DNA from 2 places in the Rhizobium acidisoli genome. Region 1 is predicted to be linked to the other one. Evidence: riboswitches for the same ligand, from Rfam matches in the RefSeq annotation. Region 1 holds a riboswitch; the other holds the start of a gene.
What was found. A riboswitch is a leader RNA that binds a small molecule or an ion and turns the genes downstream of it on or off. The one in region 1 is predicted to bind thiamine pyrophosphate.

Region 1 (7,060 bases):
TCGGGTCCGTGTCGGTAAAGGTGATGCCGTTTGCCGACAGTTGTTCTTTCAATCCGCGCAACGCTTGACGCGGATCCAGATGCGCTTCGCGTGGGAAGAACAGGCCGTGCCTGAAACGGGCGGCGAGCGCGGGCTCGAGGGTGGCGATATCGTTCTCTTCCACCCATTGATAACCGGTCGTGCGGCTGGCAAACCGCTTCAGCTCGCCATGGTCGCGCGTCGAGGCAACGACCAGCGTGCCGTTGCGGACGGTGCTGCCCGGCAGGATCGCTTCCCAGCGGTCGGCGGCATCGAGACCGCGCGTCAGCACGGCCTCATCGGCGCTTTCCCGCTCGCACCAGGGCGCCAGCATGCCGCCGGCGAGCCAGGAGGCGGCATGAGCGAAGTTCGGATGCGGGTCGAAGATTGTCACCTCGGCACCGCGAGCATGCAATTCGCGGGCGACGGTGAGGCCGGCGACGCCGGCCCCTTTGACAAGCACGCGCATGTCAGTCCGCCCCATGTGCGGGGGTATCGATCGGCATATAGAGATCGCCGCCCTCGCGATATTTCGCCGCCATCGCGTCCAGCCCTTCCTTCTGCGCTTCGGCGCGAATGTCGTGCGATATGCGCATCGAGCAGAATTTCGGGCCGCACATCGAGCAGAAATGCGCCACCTTGTGCGCTTCCTTCGGCAGCGTCTCGTCATGGAAGCTGCGGGCGGTGTCGGGGTCGAGCGACAGGTTGAACTGGTCTTCCCAACGGAATTCGAAGCGCGCCCGCGACAGGGCGTCGTCGCGCAGGCGGGCGGCCGGGTGGCCCTTGGCAAGGTCGGCCGCATGGGCAGCGATCTTGTAGGTGATGACGCCGGTCTTGACGTCGTTGCGATCGGGCAGGCCAAGATGTTCTTTCGGGGTGACGTAGCAGAGCATGGCCGTGCCGAACCAGCCGATCATCGCCGCGCCGATGCCGGAGGTGATATGGTCGTAGCCGGGGGCGATATCGGTGGTCAGCGGCCCCAGCGTGTAGAAGGGCGCCTCGCCGCAGACGGCCAGCTGTTTGTCCATGTTTTCCTTGATCTTGTGCATCGGCACATGGCCAGGTCCCTCGATCATCACCTGGCAATCCCTGGCCCAGGCGACTTTCGTCAGTTCGCCGAGCGTTTCGAGTTCGGCAAACTGCGCCGCGTCGTTGGCATCGGCGATCGAGCCGGGGCGAAGGCCGTCGCCGAGCGAGAAGGAGACGTCATAGGCCCGGCAGATATCGCAGATCTCCTCGAAATGCTCGTAGAGGAAGCTTTCGCGGTGATGATGCAGACACCACTTGGCCATGATCGAACCGCCGCGTGAGACGATGCCGGTGACGCGATTGACGGTGAGCGGGATGTAATGCAGCCGCACGCCGGCATGGATGGTGAAATAGTCGACGCCCTGTTCGGCCTGCTCGATCAGTGTATCGCGATAGATCTCCCAGCTGAGGTCCTCGGCGATGCCGCCGACCTTTTCCAGCGCCTGATAGAGCGGCACGGTGCCGATCGGCAGCGGCGAATTGCGGATGATCCATTCGCGGATATTGTGGATGTTGCGGCCGGTCGACAGATCCATGACCGTATCGGCGCCCCAGCGGGCAGCCCAGACCATCTTCTCGACTTCCTCGGCCATCGATGAGGTGACGGCGGAGTTGCCGATATTGGCGTTGATCTTCACCAGAAAATTCCGGCCGATGATCATCGGTTCGCTTTCGGGATGGTTGATGTTGGCCGGGATGATCGCCCGGCCGGCGGCAACTTCCCGGCGGACGAATTCCGGCGTCACGTGATCGGGAATATCGGCGCCGAAGCTCTCGCCGTCACGCACCAGCGCTTCGGCCTTCGCGTTGCGGCCGAGATTCTCGCGAATGGCGATGAACTCCATCTCCGGCGTGATGATGCCGGCCCGTGCATAGGCGAGCTGGGTGACGGCTTTGCCGTCCTTGGCACGCAGCGGCCGGCGCCGCCCCGGAAATTCCGGCGTCAGCCGGTCGCCGCTGACAAAGCCGTTATCTTCGGGGCGGACATGGCGGCCATCATAGGCTTCGACGTCGCCGCGGGCCAGCACCCAGTCGCGGCGCAGTGGGGACAGGCCCTGCTCGATGCGGATCTCGGCGCCTTCGAGCGTGTAGGGACCGGAGGAATCATAGACGGCGACAGGCGGTTCGCCCGCGGTCGGATGGACGCTGATTTCGCGCATCGGCACGCGGATATCGCCATGGATATCTCCCGGAATATGGATCTTCCGCGATGCCGGCAGCGGGCCGGTGGTGACGGTCGGGGTGAGATTCTTTGCGGCAATGGTCATGGTTTGAGGCTCCAAGTTGTAAGTTGGAGACCCAGTTAATCAGCCGGAATGATGGAAAGACGCCGGCACGGATTCCACGCGTGAATCCGAAGCCTTCGAGCGCTTGCACCGTCCCTACGCCAGTATGAACTGGATCAGGTTCAACGGGTCACTGCGCCACAACAGGCTAGGCCTTATTGTCCAGCAGTATCTCAGCCCCTTGCGGGACCCCCCTGGTGAATGCCGACAGTCGTAAAGCGCGGTCGCTGGTTGTGTCAAGCTTACAGCTTTGTCGTTTCCGTAGATCGTCCGGCTCGGAGCCTGTTGCGTTACCGAACGAACTGCGGCAAATGTCAATTCACTCAACGTCAGGTGGATCTATGGCGATTCGGATTGAACGTCTTACGGTAGAACATCTCCATGGCGCCGCCACTGTGCTGGTCAGGGCCTATTCCGGACCGCCGTGGAACGAGAATTGGTCGCTGGAAGCGGCGGTTGAAAACGTAAACACCGTGCTTGAAACGCCGAAATCCATTGCGCTTGCGGCCTTTGACGGAGGCAAGGTGCTGGGGATCGCGTTGGGCATACGACAGCGCCGCCATGCCGGTCCGGTCGTTTACCTTGATGAGTTGTCGGTGCTGCCTGAAGCCCAAGGTGCGGGAATAGGGACCGCGCTGCTATCAGCAGTTTTCGAAACAGCAAAGGCCGAGGGATGCAACAGCGTCTGGTTGGTCTCACAGCGGGAAGGTGCATTGTCGACATTTTATCAGCGCTGCGGGTTCGCCATCGGCAGCAACCTCGGCCTTTACTCCAAATCGAGTGCGTAGCGGTTAGGGCGGTATTGGTTTGCCATAGGTTGAGGGCGAGCGGAAGAATTCGAGGCTCGTCACCCCGATATTACCACTTTGAACCTATCTCGGGGGCTTTCGAATCGATGCCCGCTCAATCCGGTCGCAACGTCTTGCCAGATTCCGCATCGAATAGATGAAGCTTTCCTGGCCGAGCAGCTATCGTCGCGACCTGCCCGGGCGCAAAATCGTAACGGTCGGAAAGCACTGCGACAAGCTCGCCGGATCCGTAGCGCAGGAAGACCATCGTCTCGTGCCCGGTGGGTTCGGTGACGTTGACGGTCGTGTTGAGGCCGCTTTGGCTGAGGGAGAGGTGTTCAGGCCGCACGCCCAGGACCACAGCCTGCCCGTCGGACGCCTGCGGGGTGAAAGCGAGCGCAATCTCGTCGCCAGTCTCCGTGACGAAGATCGCACCATCGGCCTTGTAGCGGCCTTTCAGCAGATTCATCGACGGTGAGCCGATAAAGGCTGCCACGAATGTATTGCGGGGACGATCGTAGAGTTCCAGGGGCGTGCCGATCTGTTCGACCCTGCCGCCCTGCATGACCACGATCTTGTCGGCCATCGTCATCGCTTCGACCTGGTCATGGGTGACATAGATCGTCGTGGTTCTCAGCCGCTGGTGCAGCTCCTTGATCTCCTTGCGCATCTGCACGCGCAGCTTGGCGTCGAGGTTCGACAAGGGCTCGTCGAACAGGAAGACTTGCGGCGACCTGACGATGGCGCGTCCCATCGCCACGCGCTGGCGCTGGCCGCCCGAAAGCTGGCGCGGATAGCGGTCGAGATAGGGCACGAGGTCAAGCGTTTCGGCCGCCGCCTGCAGCCGCTGCTTGATGATGTCGGCCGGCTGCTTCTGCAGGCGCAGCGCAAAGACCATGTTTTCGGCGACGGTCTTGTGCGGATAAAGCGCATAACTCTGAAAGACCATCGCGATGTCGCGGTCCTTCGGCGGCAGATTGTTCACGACTTTTCCGCCGATCGAGACCGTGCCGCCGGTGATGCTTTCTAGCCCTGCGACCATGCGCAGCAAAGTCGATTTGCCGCAACCGGATGGACCGACGAGCACCACAAACTCCCCGTCGCGAATGTCGATATCGACGCCGTGCAGGATGTTTACGGCGCCATAGGCCTTCCGCGCCTCTGAAATATTGACCTCAGCCATATGCCTCCCACTCGCTTTCCTGCCACCCCCGGGCGCTTCCAAGAGGTGTGACTCTCGACAATATCCAAACCGTCGGGCTCGGCGAAATCGCGCTCCGCCCCTTGCCCGAACTATCGTCGAACCTCCTCCATGAAACGTTTCATTTTTTATTGACTTTTCCCGTTTGCCGTCTAATGCTCGCCCTCGAAACCGAGAGGAGCGGTTTCAAACAAGAAATATGAAACGTTTCATTTTCTTGTTTACCAAAAAGCTCTGCACGAGACCAGTCCTAAAATCGGAGCCGGGCCAGCCCACAGGGGCCGGCTGGCGGCAGCGCAACGAAACGTGGAGGAGGAAGATATGAAAGTCGAAATATACGATGCATTGATGCGCCGTCAGGCAAGCCGTCGCGACGTCTTGCGCGGAACGGCAAGTGCGGCGGCTCTGCTCGGCCTGTCCGGTGCGATGGGCGGAATTCCGGGCATGGCATTCGCCGCCGATGATCTGCGCGCCCAGATCCTGCAGATTCCGGGCGTCGGCAAGGGCTCGCCGACGGACGCGGACTGGCAGAAGGTCGGCGAGCTTTGCCTCGGCCCGACCAAGGCCAACGTCAAGCAGGGCGAATTTGCCGGTGTCGAGCTGACCTTCATGGGGCTCAACAACCAGAACCTGCACAACTTCCTGTTCCGCGGCTTCCTGAAGCCGTGGGAAGCTTATACCGGTGCCAAGATCAATTGGATCGACCTTGCGCAAGCCGACTACAATGCCCGCCTTCAGCAGTCGATCGCGACCGGCACGGTCGATTTCGACATTCTGGAAATGGGCGCACCCTTTGAAGGCGATACCGCCGGACGAGGGCTTCTGGACGAGATGCCTGACTGGGTTGCAAAGCAGATCGAGGCTGACGACCTGGTGAGTTACCTGAAGCCACCTGTGGGAACCTGGGACGGCAAGACCTACCGCGTGACGATCGACGGCGACTGCCACACCTTCGCCTATCGCAAGGATTACTTCGGCGAAGGCTCGATCAGCGGCATGGCCGAGCCGCCGAAGACATGGCAGGAGGTGAACGCGGCCTCCAAGGCGCTGATCGGCAAGACCGATCCGCTGACCAGTCAGCCGGCCTACGGCTATCTCGACCCGCTCAAGGGCTGGGGCGGTTTCGGCTTCTATTTCATCGAGAACCGCGCGACGGCCTATGCCAAATATCCGGGTGATCCGGCCTGGCTGTTCGATCCTGAAAACATGAAGCCGCTGGTCAATAACCCCGCATGGGTCCAGGCGATCCAGGACGTCCTCGATCTGATTGCGGCCAAGGCCTATCCGGCCGATCAGATCAATGCCGATCCCGGCACCACCGCCTTCTCGCAGTTCCTGGCGGGCACCGGCGCAATGCTGATGTGGTGGGGCGACGTCGGCTCCAGCGCGCGCACCTCGGACACCTCGGTCGTGGGCGATGTGGTCGGTTTCGGCATCAACCGCGGCTCCAACCGGGTCTACAACCGCAAGACCGGGCAATGGGAAGACAAGTATAATGAAGCGCCCAACATGGCCTATCTCGGCTGGGGCATCTATGTCACCAAGCAGGTCTCCGGCGACGAGAAGAAGCGCAAGGCGGCCTGGTCCGCCGCCGCCCATCTCGGCGGCAAGGATCTGTCACTGTGGACCTCGGCCTATCCCTCCGGTTTCCAGCCCTACCGCCAGTCCAACTTCAACTACGACGAATGGGAAAAGGCCGGTTACGACCGCGCCTATATCGAGGATTATCTGGGTTCGAACGCGGACAGCTATAACCATCCGAACGCCGCCATCGAACCGCGCATTCCCGGTATCTTCCAATATTACTCGGTCGCCGAGGACGAATTGGCAAAGGGTTTTGCCGGGCAATACAAGTCGGCGCAGGAGACCGCGGATGCGATTGCGGCCGCCTGGGAAAAGATCACCGACCAGATCGGCCGCGACAGCCAGCTGAAACTCTATCGGGCGAGCCTCGGGATCTGATCGTTTGACACCAATACGCCGGCGGACCGGAAGCGGTTCGCCGGCGCTCATTCTGTCCGGGCGAGGAAAATCATGTCGACAGTCGAAGGCGACCTGCTCCACACGGTCGAAGCCGGCTCCATTTCCGCGAGCCGCCGTTTTTGGGGCCGCACGGCTCTATGGCTGAGCGCCATATGGTTCATAACATCCTTCATCTTGCAGGGAGCCCATGAATTGGGCTGGACCGAATGGGGTTTTGCGAACTGGCGGCCGGTTCTTTACGCCTATTTTCTCTGGGCCGTCATTCTTTGCGTCACGCGCGTCGTCATCTACGGCGAGGCCGGCAAGAAGGCGCTTTTTGTTCTGCCGGCCGCGCTCTTCGTCGTGTCGATGGTGGTTTTCCCGCTGCTCTTTGCGCTCTGGATCGGCTTTTCCGATTGGAACCTCGCCTCCTCGACTGGGCGGCGCTTCAACGGGCTCGACAATGTGCGCCGGATGATCGCCGATCCGTTCTATGCCAATGCCCTGCTGAACATGATCCTCTATTGCCTGGCGATCGTGATCGAATATGCAATCGCCTTCGGCTTGGCGCTGCTCCTCAACCAGGACATTGTTGCGCGAAAATTCTGGCGGGTAATCTTCCTCGTCCCCTTGATGCTGTCGCCGGTCGCGGTGAGCTGGATGGTCGGCAAGTCGATGCTGGAGACCCGTTTCGGCCCGGTCGCGCGTTTCGCCCGCTGGCTCGGCTGGGAAAACCCGTCCTTCTTCGGCGATCCGCTGACGGCGAAGCTTTCGAT
Region 2 (7,060 bases), on a different replicon from region 1:
CGTTGCCGTCATCGGACACGCGGGTCACGACGATACCGGCCGAGACTGCCATCAGAATCGACGGAATCTGCGACACCAGACCGTCGCCGATCGACAGCAGCGTATAGAGATGGGCAGCCTCGGCGAAGCTCAGCCCCTTCTGGAAGATACCGATCGCCAGGCCGCCTATGAGATTGACGGCGACGATCACCAATCCTGCGACCGCATCGCCCTTGACGAAGCGCATGGCGCCGTCCATCGCGCCGAAGAACTGGCTCTCCTGTTCGAGACGCGACCGGCGCTTTTGCGCAGCTTCCGTGGTGATATGGCCGTTGCGCAGGTCGCTGTCGATGGCGAGCTGCTTGCCCGGCATGGCATCGAGCGTGAAACGCGCGCCGACCTCGGCGATGCGCTCGGCGCCCTTCGTCACCACGATGAACTGCACCAGCGCCACGATCAGGAAAATGATCAGCCCGACGACGACATTTCCCGCAACGACGAAATCGCCGAAGGCCATGATGATCTCGCCGGCATCGGCATCCGCCAGCACGAGCCGCGTCGAGGAAATCGTCAAGGCCAGGCGGAACAGCGTGCCGATCAGAATGACCGCGGGAAAGGTCGAGATTTCAAGCACGCTCTTCAGATAGGTCGTGGTGATCAGCACCACGAAAGCGAAGGAGAGATTGAAGGCGATCAGCACGTCCAGAACGATTGTCGGAAGCGGCAGCACCATCATCGTCACGACGGAGGCGCAAAACACCGCAAGCAGCATATCGGTGCGCCGCGCAAGCATGGCGATGGCGGATGACCTTACCTTCATGATCCGGCTTCCGACGCCATCGCCTATTCTTGTTCGCTGCTGGAAATTTCGGCGAGCTTCGGTTCGGCATTGCCGGCGGAGACGAAATTGACCGTATCGTCCTCACTGTCGCGGGAAACGATCATCTGGTCGTTGCCGATCTCCTTGATCCGCCAGCCGCTCGCAACGACATCGCCTTCCTCGTAGCGGCGGCCGTCGGAGCCGATGATGAACCTGACGGGCGTATAGCCGGCGGCGGCGACGAAGCCGTCGAGACCGGAAGAGAGGGCGGTGAGATCGACGATGGAAACGGAACCGCGCCGGCTCATCGAGGCGATGATGCTACGCATCTTGGTCTTGTCGGGCAGGCCGAGAGGCCGCGATCCTTCGCCGATGCGAATTTCGTCGGCGGTGGCGACGATGCTCAGATCTTGGGGAATCTGAGCCATACGAATGGCCTGGCGGATTTCGGCAGCGATCGCCGCCGATGACGGCGCCGGTTCGGGTGCGGCGGAAACCCTGACGGGCGGGCCTTCGTGAGCCGGCGCATCGCTGTTGTAAAGGCCGACCAGCAAAAGCATCGCCGCCAGCCCGAGAAGGCCGGCAGCCGCAATCCGGCGTGGCGCGAACCGCCCGCGCCCGGCGCCGAGACCTTCGAGTTCGCAGGCCGTGCCGTCGAAGGAGATGGTCTGCCTCTTTGTAAGGCTCATCGTTCGATCACGCGGGATGGAATGACCATCGATCACCACGTCATCCCGCAGCGCGGTCAACGACACCGCGTCGGAGCCGCGGGAGCGCTGCAGACTAATGGCAAAGACGGGTTCCGGTTTGGCGCCGAGGATGATCAGGTCGCAATCGGCGCTGCCGCCGACCACCTGCCGCTCCGCCGTCAACGGCAGAATGGAGCTGCGCCCGGCGCGCGTGATACGCAAGACCGGTCCGCCGCGGCCTGACGCAGCGTTGCCGGCGTTACCTCTGAATGTCGGCGAAGAGGGATCTAGATCCATAGCCATCTTGTTCCCGAACCGTCCGTCGAGCGGCTTTTATTGTCTTCGAGAGCGGGGAAGCGAGACGGGCGAACCCGTCTCGCCATTGTTTCAATCAGCCTGGGCCGATCTTCTTGATGGCGTTTGCGACGCCGTTGATCTTGGTGATTTCAGTTGCAACCTGGAGGCTCTGCGCGGTCGCTTCGTTCTGGGCCGACTTGAAGGCGGAAATCGCCGAGCCGATACCCGAATCAAGTGTCGAAGTACTAGTGCTGGTAGCCATGTCTTGAACTCCTTGCATGGTTTTGGCGGCCAAAACCTTGCAGAATTCCGGATCGAATTCAATAGCTTATGTTAAAAAGTTATTAATTCGCGATATGTACAACAACTGCGCGAAATGGATATTCGTCCTGTTCCCAGCGGACCGGTGATCTGCAACAGTAGATCAGATAATTATTAACAGACTGGATTTCGCAGCCCCCTGATTTCCTTCGTTCATTAGTTGTCGGGCGGCATCCGGATCGTGAGGTAAACTCAGATGTTTGCGCGTTTTGTTTACATGGCCGCTATCGGACTGCTGGTCTCCTTTCCTCCATCAGCCGGCGCCGGCGAGCGGGAGGTGCGCCTGGATGTCGTCTCCCTGCCGCTTGGCGATGTCGTCCAGACGCTGTCCTTCATGTCTGGCATCCCGGTCACGACAGTCGGGACGCTGAGCGGCAAGGTCGAGCACTGGTCCGTCCGAGAAAGCGGAGCCAAGGCCTTCGTCAAGCTTGGCGATGCCAGCAATCTCTTCGTCGCCTATGACGGCAGCCGCATCATCATCGCGCCTAAGCAGGAGGTCTCCACCGTTGTCCTCGATCGCGGCGACCGCAGCTGGAAGACCGAGCAAAACGCCATTCGCGCGCTGTTCCCGCTACTGCCGGACGATGCACTGCGTGAAGATCCCGCCAGCGGCTTGGTGCTGGTGCGCGGCCCCTCCGTCTTCACCAAGGCCGTCGAAGACGTGCTGAGCCGGCAGGAAGCCGACAGCATCAAGGTCATCAAGGGCGGCCAGCTGGAAATCCTGACGACGAACAACGGTGCCTGAGCGGCTGATATGAAGGCGCTGAAGTCTCTCAGGCAGTTACTGGAGATCCGCAGCCTGCGGGCGGACAATCTTTCCCGCAGCCTCTCCGAGGCGCGGGCGGACGCCGAAAACGCGCGGGAGCGGGAAGCGAAAGCCTCCGAAGCGCTCGACATGGCAGCAAGCCGGGCCGCAGGCAATCCTATCGTCGACGAATTGCGCAAGAGCGGCGTTATCTCCGCCGCCAAGCTTCAGGACGCGTTGATGCGACAATCCGTATTGCGCAGCCATGAAGCCGATGCCGGCCGATCGCTTGCGCAGCGCAAAGACGCCCGGTGCGCCGCGCAAGAGCGGGCAGAACAAGCCGCCGCCGATTTTTCGCGAGCACAGAAGGCGGTATTGCGCGCCGAATTTTCGCTTGAAGCAGCGGAGAAAGTCGACCGGTAGAGAGCTAAGAACCAGCAGATGAACCAACCGCCTTGGCAGCGAACCAGCGTAACCACTGTCCTGATGCAACGTTCCGCGTCATCGCTTGATCATTGATGTTCAGCCTCAGCTTGAAATTAGTGCTCACGTTACGAATGCGAAACCTACCCGGGCTCCCCTCTTGTTCAGCAATGGCTGGATGGTGAACTTCGAGCGCATCACGATACGGAGTTGATCCGCGGCGTCGACCGGCCGTAATGGCTCCGCAGCTGGTGTCTTAAGCCAGGGTCCGAGTACGGCACGCTCATTCCAGCGCGTTTCCTCCGAGCGCCATCTGTTTTTCTCCCGCCAAGCCTGTTTGCTCATCGTAGCTAGGAACTGCTCAACGGCCATGCCAATGATAACGCCCTCAAACAGCGCGGCGATTAGCAGTTCAGGAATTTCGAAGTCTGCAATGGCTATACCGCCCGAAGCGCCTACTGCGGCAGCCCGATGATCAGCCGAGGTGCTGCTCACAGCACCAACCTTTGGCCATATTGCATGCCCCTCTCCGGATTTCCCGCCACGATAGTACAACGCGCGTACCATATCCAAAAAAATGAGGCCTCGACCGCATGAAGCTTCCCCGAGAAACCGATATTGGCTCTAGAGGACAGTCGACATCCGCTTCCGCTCAGGACGTTCCTACGTCGTGGCACGGCGCGATTTCGAGGCCAGCGCTCCGGCTTGTTGCTATGGAGCTCACGTTTTGGACGAAGATCGCATAATGGATCGTCGGGGACGGCGTGATCGCGCTGCTTGTGGGGTCGATTCGGATCCAGCCGGTGGGATTCGGGTGGCGGAAGCGCTCGCGCACTGAGAGCCTGCGCAATCGACAAAGCTAAAAGCACCTTCGCGGGCCGAAGGAACCTGTCTTAAGGAACGGGCGGGCCCGGCATTTCTCGCCTCGGTGGAGGTGGCGAATATCCGCCAGTTAGGTTCCTATTGCGGCGCGCATATCGCGCTTGTGAAATGCAATTAGCGGAGGCACGGAGACTTCCGGTTTCAACGGCGATTTTAGACGGGAAGCCGTCATGCTTGACGAGCAAGAAAAATATGCATTAGGCCTTGCTTGACAGAAGGGCAGCTCCGGTCTTTCATGGCGGCATTCACCAGGGGAGCCCGGCAAGGGGCTGAGATACTGCTGAACAATAAGGTGTTGCTTGTTGTGGCGCAGTGACCCGTTGAACCTGATCCAGTTCATACTGGCGTAGGGACGGTGCAAGCGCTCCAAGGCTTCGGATTCACGCGTGGAATCCATGCCGGCGTCTTTTCATCATTCCGGCTGACTGGGTCTCCAACTTTCAATTTGGAGCCTCAAACTATGACATTGCCGCAAAAAACTTCACCCCAACCGTCACCACCGGCCCGCTGCCAGTGTCGCGGAAGATCCATACCGGGAGTTATCCACAGTCATGTCCGCGTGCCGATGCGCGGAATCAGCGTCCATCCGACCGCCGGCGAGCCGCCTTTCGTCGTCTATGATTACTCCCATCCCGACACCGCCCGCAGCTACCGTGACGAGACCTTGCCGAAGGAAGCGCACAAGGTGGCGCATTTCTGCTCGATGCGCATATCGCACAACATCCGCGCCGAGGCGCAGAAGGAGGGGCTGGACGCGATGGCGGCGAAATACCGACAGGGCGGCGATCTTTACATGTCGGTCGTAGAGGCCGCTAAAATACCGATTGGAGGATGACCATGCGCGTTCTTGTCAAGGGGGCCGGCGTTGCCGGCCTCACCGTGGCCTGGCAGCTTTATCGCCAAGGCTTCCGCGTCACCCTTACGGAGCTGGCCGACAAGGTCGGGGGCGGCGCCTCCGGCCTTGCCGGCGGCATGCTCGCCCCGTGGTGCGAACGGGAAAGTGCGGAGGAACCGGTGCTGACGCTCGGTCGTAATGCCGCCGATTGGTGGGAGGCAGCATTGCCCGGCCACGTCAAACGCCGAGGAACGCTGGTGGTCGCGGGTGGGCGAGATACCGCCGAGCTGGACCGCTTTTCCCGCCGCACAAGCGGATGGGAATGGCTGGACGAGGCGGCGATCGCAGCTCTGGAGCCTGATCTCGCCGGCCGCTTCCGCAGGGCGTTGTTCTTCCGGCAGGAAGCGCACCTCGATCCACGGCAGGCGCTCTCGGGACTTGCGGCAGGACTGGAGAACGCCCGCGTGCTTCTCGTGTTCGGCGTCACGGGCAATGCGAACGTTGCCCATTATGACCGGGTGATCGACTGCACCGGTGCCGCCCAGATTGGCCAACTGCCCGAATTGCGTGGTGTTCGAGGCGAGATGCTCTGCGTCGAAACGCGCGAGGTCAGCCTTTCTCGCCCCGTCCGCCTGCTGCATCCGCGCCACCCGATCTATATCGTGCCGCGCGAAAAGAACTGCTTCATGGTCGGTGCGACGATGATCGAAAGTGACGATGCGGGGCCGATTACCGCGCGTTCGCTGATGGAGTTGCTGAATGCTGCCTATGCGATGCATCCCGCCTTCGGCGAGGCACGCGTCACGGAAACAGGCGCAGGCGTGCGGCCCGCTTATCCCGATAATCTACCGCGCGTGACGCAGGAGAAACACACCCTCCATGTCAACGGCCTCTATCGCCATGGCTTTTTGCTGGCGCCGGCCATGGCCGGAGAGGTGGCGCGGCTTCTTCTAACAGAACAAACGGAAAGGAGGGCGCCATGACCTTCATCATCAATGGCGAGGAACAACAGGTCACGGCCGCGACGCTCGCAGATCTGCTTCTCGCTCTGGACTACGAAGGCGGGTGGCTCGCAACCGCGGTGAACGGCGAACTGGTACACCGCGAGGATCGCGTCGATTTCATGCTTGGCGAGCGCGACCGCATTGAAATTCTCTCACCGATGCAAGGAGGCTAAGATGCTGAAACTTTACAGCGTCGAGGTCCATTCCCGGCTGCTGCTTGGCACCGCCCGCTACCCGTCTCCGGCCGTGCTTGCGGAAGCAGTGAGACGATCGAAGACCGAAATTGTAACTGTTTCGCTTCGGCGCGAGGCCGTCGGCGGCAAGGCGGGCGGCGCCTTCTTTGAGCTGATCCGCGAGCTTGGTGTGCGCGTGCTTCCCAACACGGCCGGATGCCACAGCGTGCAGGAGGCTGTGCTGACGGCGAAGATGGCGCGCGATGTTTTCCGCACCGACTGGATCAAGCTCGAAGTGATCGGCCATCACGATACGCTGCAGCCCGATGTTTTCGGCCTCGTCGAGGCGGCACGCATCCTGACCGGCGAGGGCTTTCACGTCTTCCCCTATACGACCGACGATCTTGTCGTCGCCGAAAGGCTGCTGGACGCCGGCTGCCGCGTCCTGATGCCTTGGTGTGCGCCGATCGGCTCTGCCATGGGAGCGGTGAACCCGATGGCGCTGCGGGCATTCCGAGCACATTTTCCGGATGTGCCGCTCATCGTTGATGCCGGCATCGGCCGCCCATCTCATGCCGCCGCCGTCATGGAATACGGCTATGATGCCGTTCTTCTGAACACCGCCGTTGCCGGCGCGGGTGATCCCGCCGCCATGGCCGAGGCCTTCGCGTTTGCCATCAATGCCGGCCGCATCGCGCATGGCGCCGTGCCGCTGGAGCCGCGCGACATGGCCGTTCCTTCCACTCCCGTCATCGGAAAGGCCGTCTTTTCATGAAGCTCGATCCCTTCTATCTCATTGTCGACAGCGCCAACTGGGTCGAGCGTCTCGTGCCGCTCGGCGTCAAACTCGTCCAGCTGCGCATCAAGGACCAGCCAGAGCCGGTGCTTCGCG

Region 2: it holds a riboswitch for thiamine pyrophosphate, as region 1 does, so the genes downstream of both, CO657_RS22740 (phosphomethylpyrimidine synthase ThiC) here and thiC (phosphomethylpyrimidine synthase ThiC) in region 1, are expected to answer to the same signal.

What each region holds. Positions count from the first base shown of each region.
Region 1 covers NZ_CP035002.1:152,082-159,141, forward strand. Annotated here, with positions in the region: gene thiO (glycine oxidase ThiO) at 1-487, opposite strand, end outside; gene thiC (phosphomethylpyrimidine synthase ThiC) at 489-2,315, opposite strand; TPP riboswitch at 2,409-2,539, opposite strand; gene CO657_RS33135 (GNAT family N-acetyltransferase) at 2,675-3,121, shown strand; gene CO657_RS33140 (ABC transporter ATP-binding protein) at 3,237-4,304, opposite strand; gene CO657_RS33145 (extracellular solute-binding protein) at 4,644-6,284, shown strand; gene CO657_RS33150 (carbohydrate ABC transporter permease) at 6,357-7,060, shown strand, end outside.
Region 2 covers NZ_CP034999.1:83,874-90,933, reverse strand. Annotated here, with positions in the region: gene CO657_RS22765 (flagellar biosynthesis protein FlhA) at 1-799, opposite strand, end outside; gene CO657_RS22760 (SctD/MshK family protein) at 823-1,710, opposite strand; gene CO657_RS36850 (hypothetical protein) at 1,880-2,047, opposite strand; gene CO657_RS22755 (hypothetical protein) at 2,303-2,851, shown strand; gene CO657_RS22750 (hypothetical protein) at 2,861-3,274, shown strand; partial or broken gene CO657_RS22745 (DUF2726 domain-containing protein) at 3,419-3,753, opposite strand; TPP riboswitch at 4,397-4,527, shown strand; partial or broken gene CO657_RS22740 (phosphomethylpyrimidine synthase ThiC) at 4,788-4,991, shown strand; gene thiO (glycine oxidase ThiO) at 4,994-5,974, shown strand; gene thiS (sulfur carrier protein ThiS) at 5,971-6,168, shown strand; gene CO657_RS22725 (thiazole synthase) at 6,170-6,943, shown strand; gene CO657_RS22720 (thiamine phosphate synthase) at 6,940-7,060, shown strand, end outside.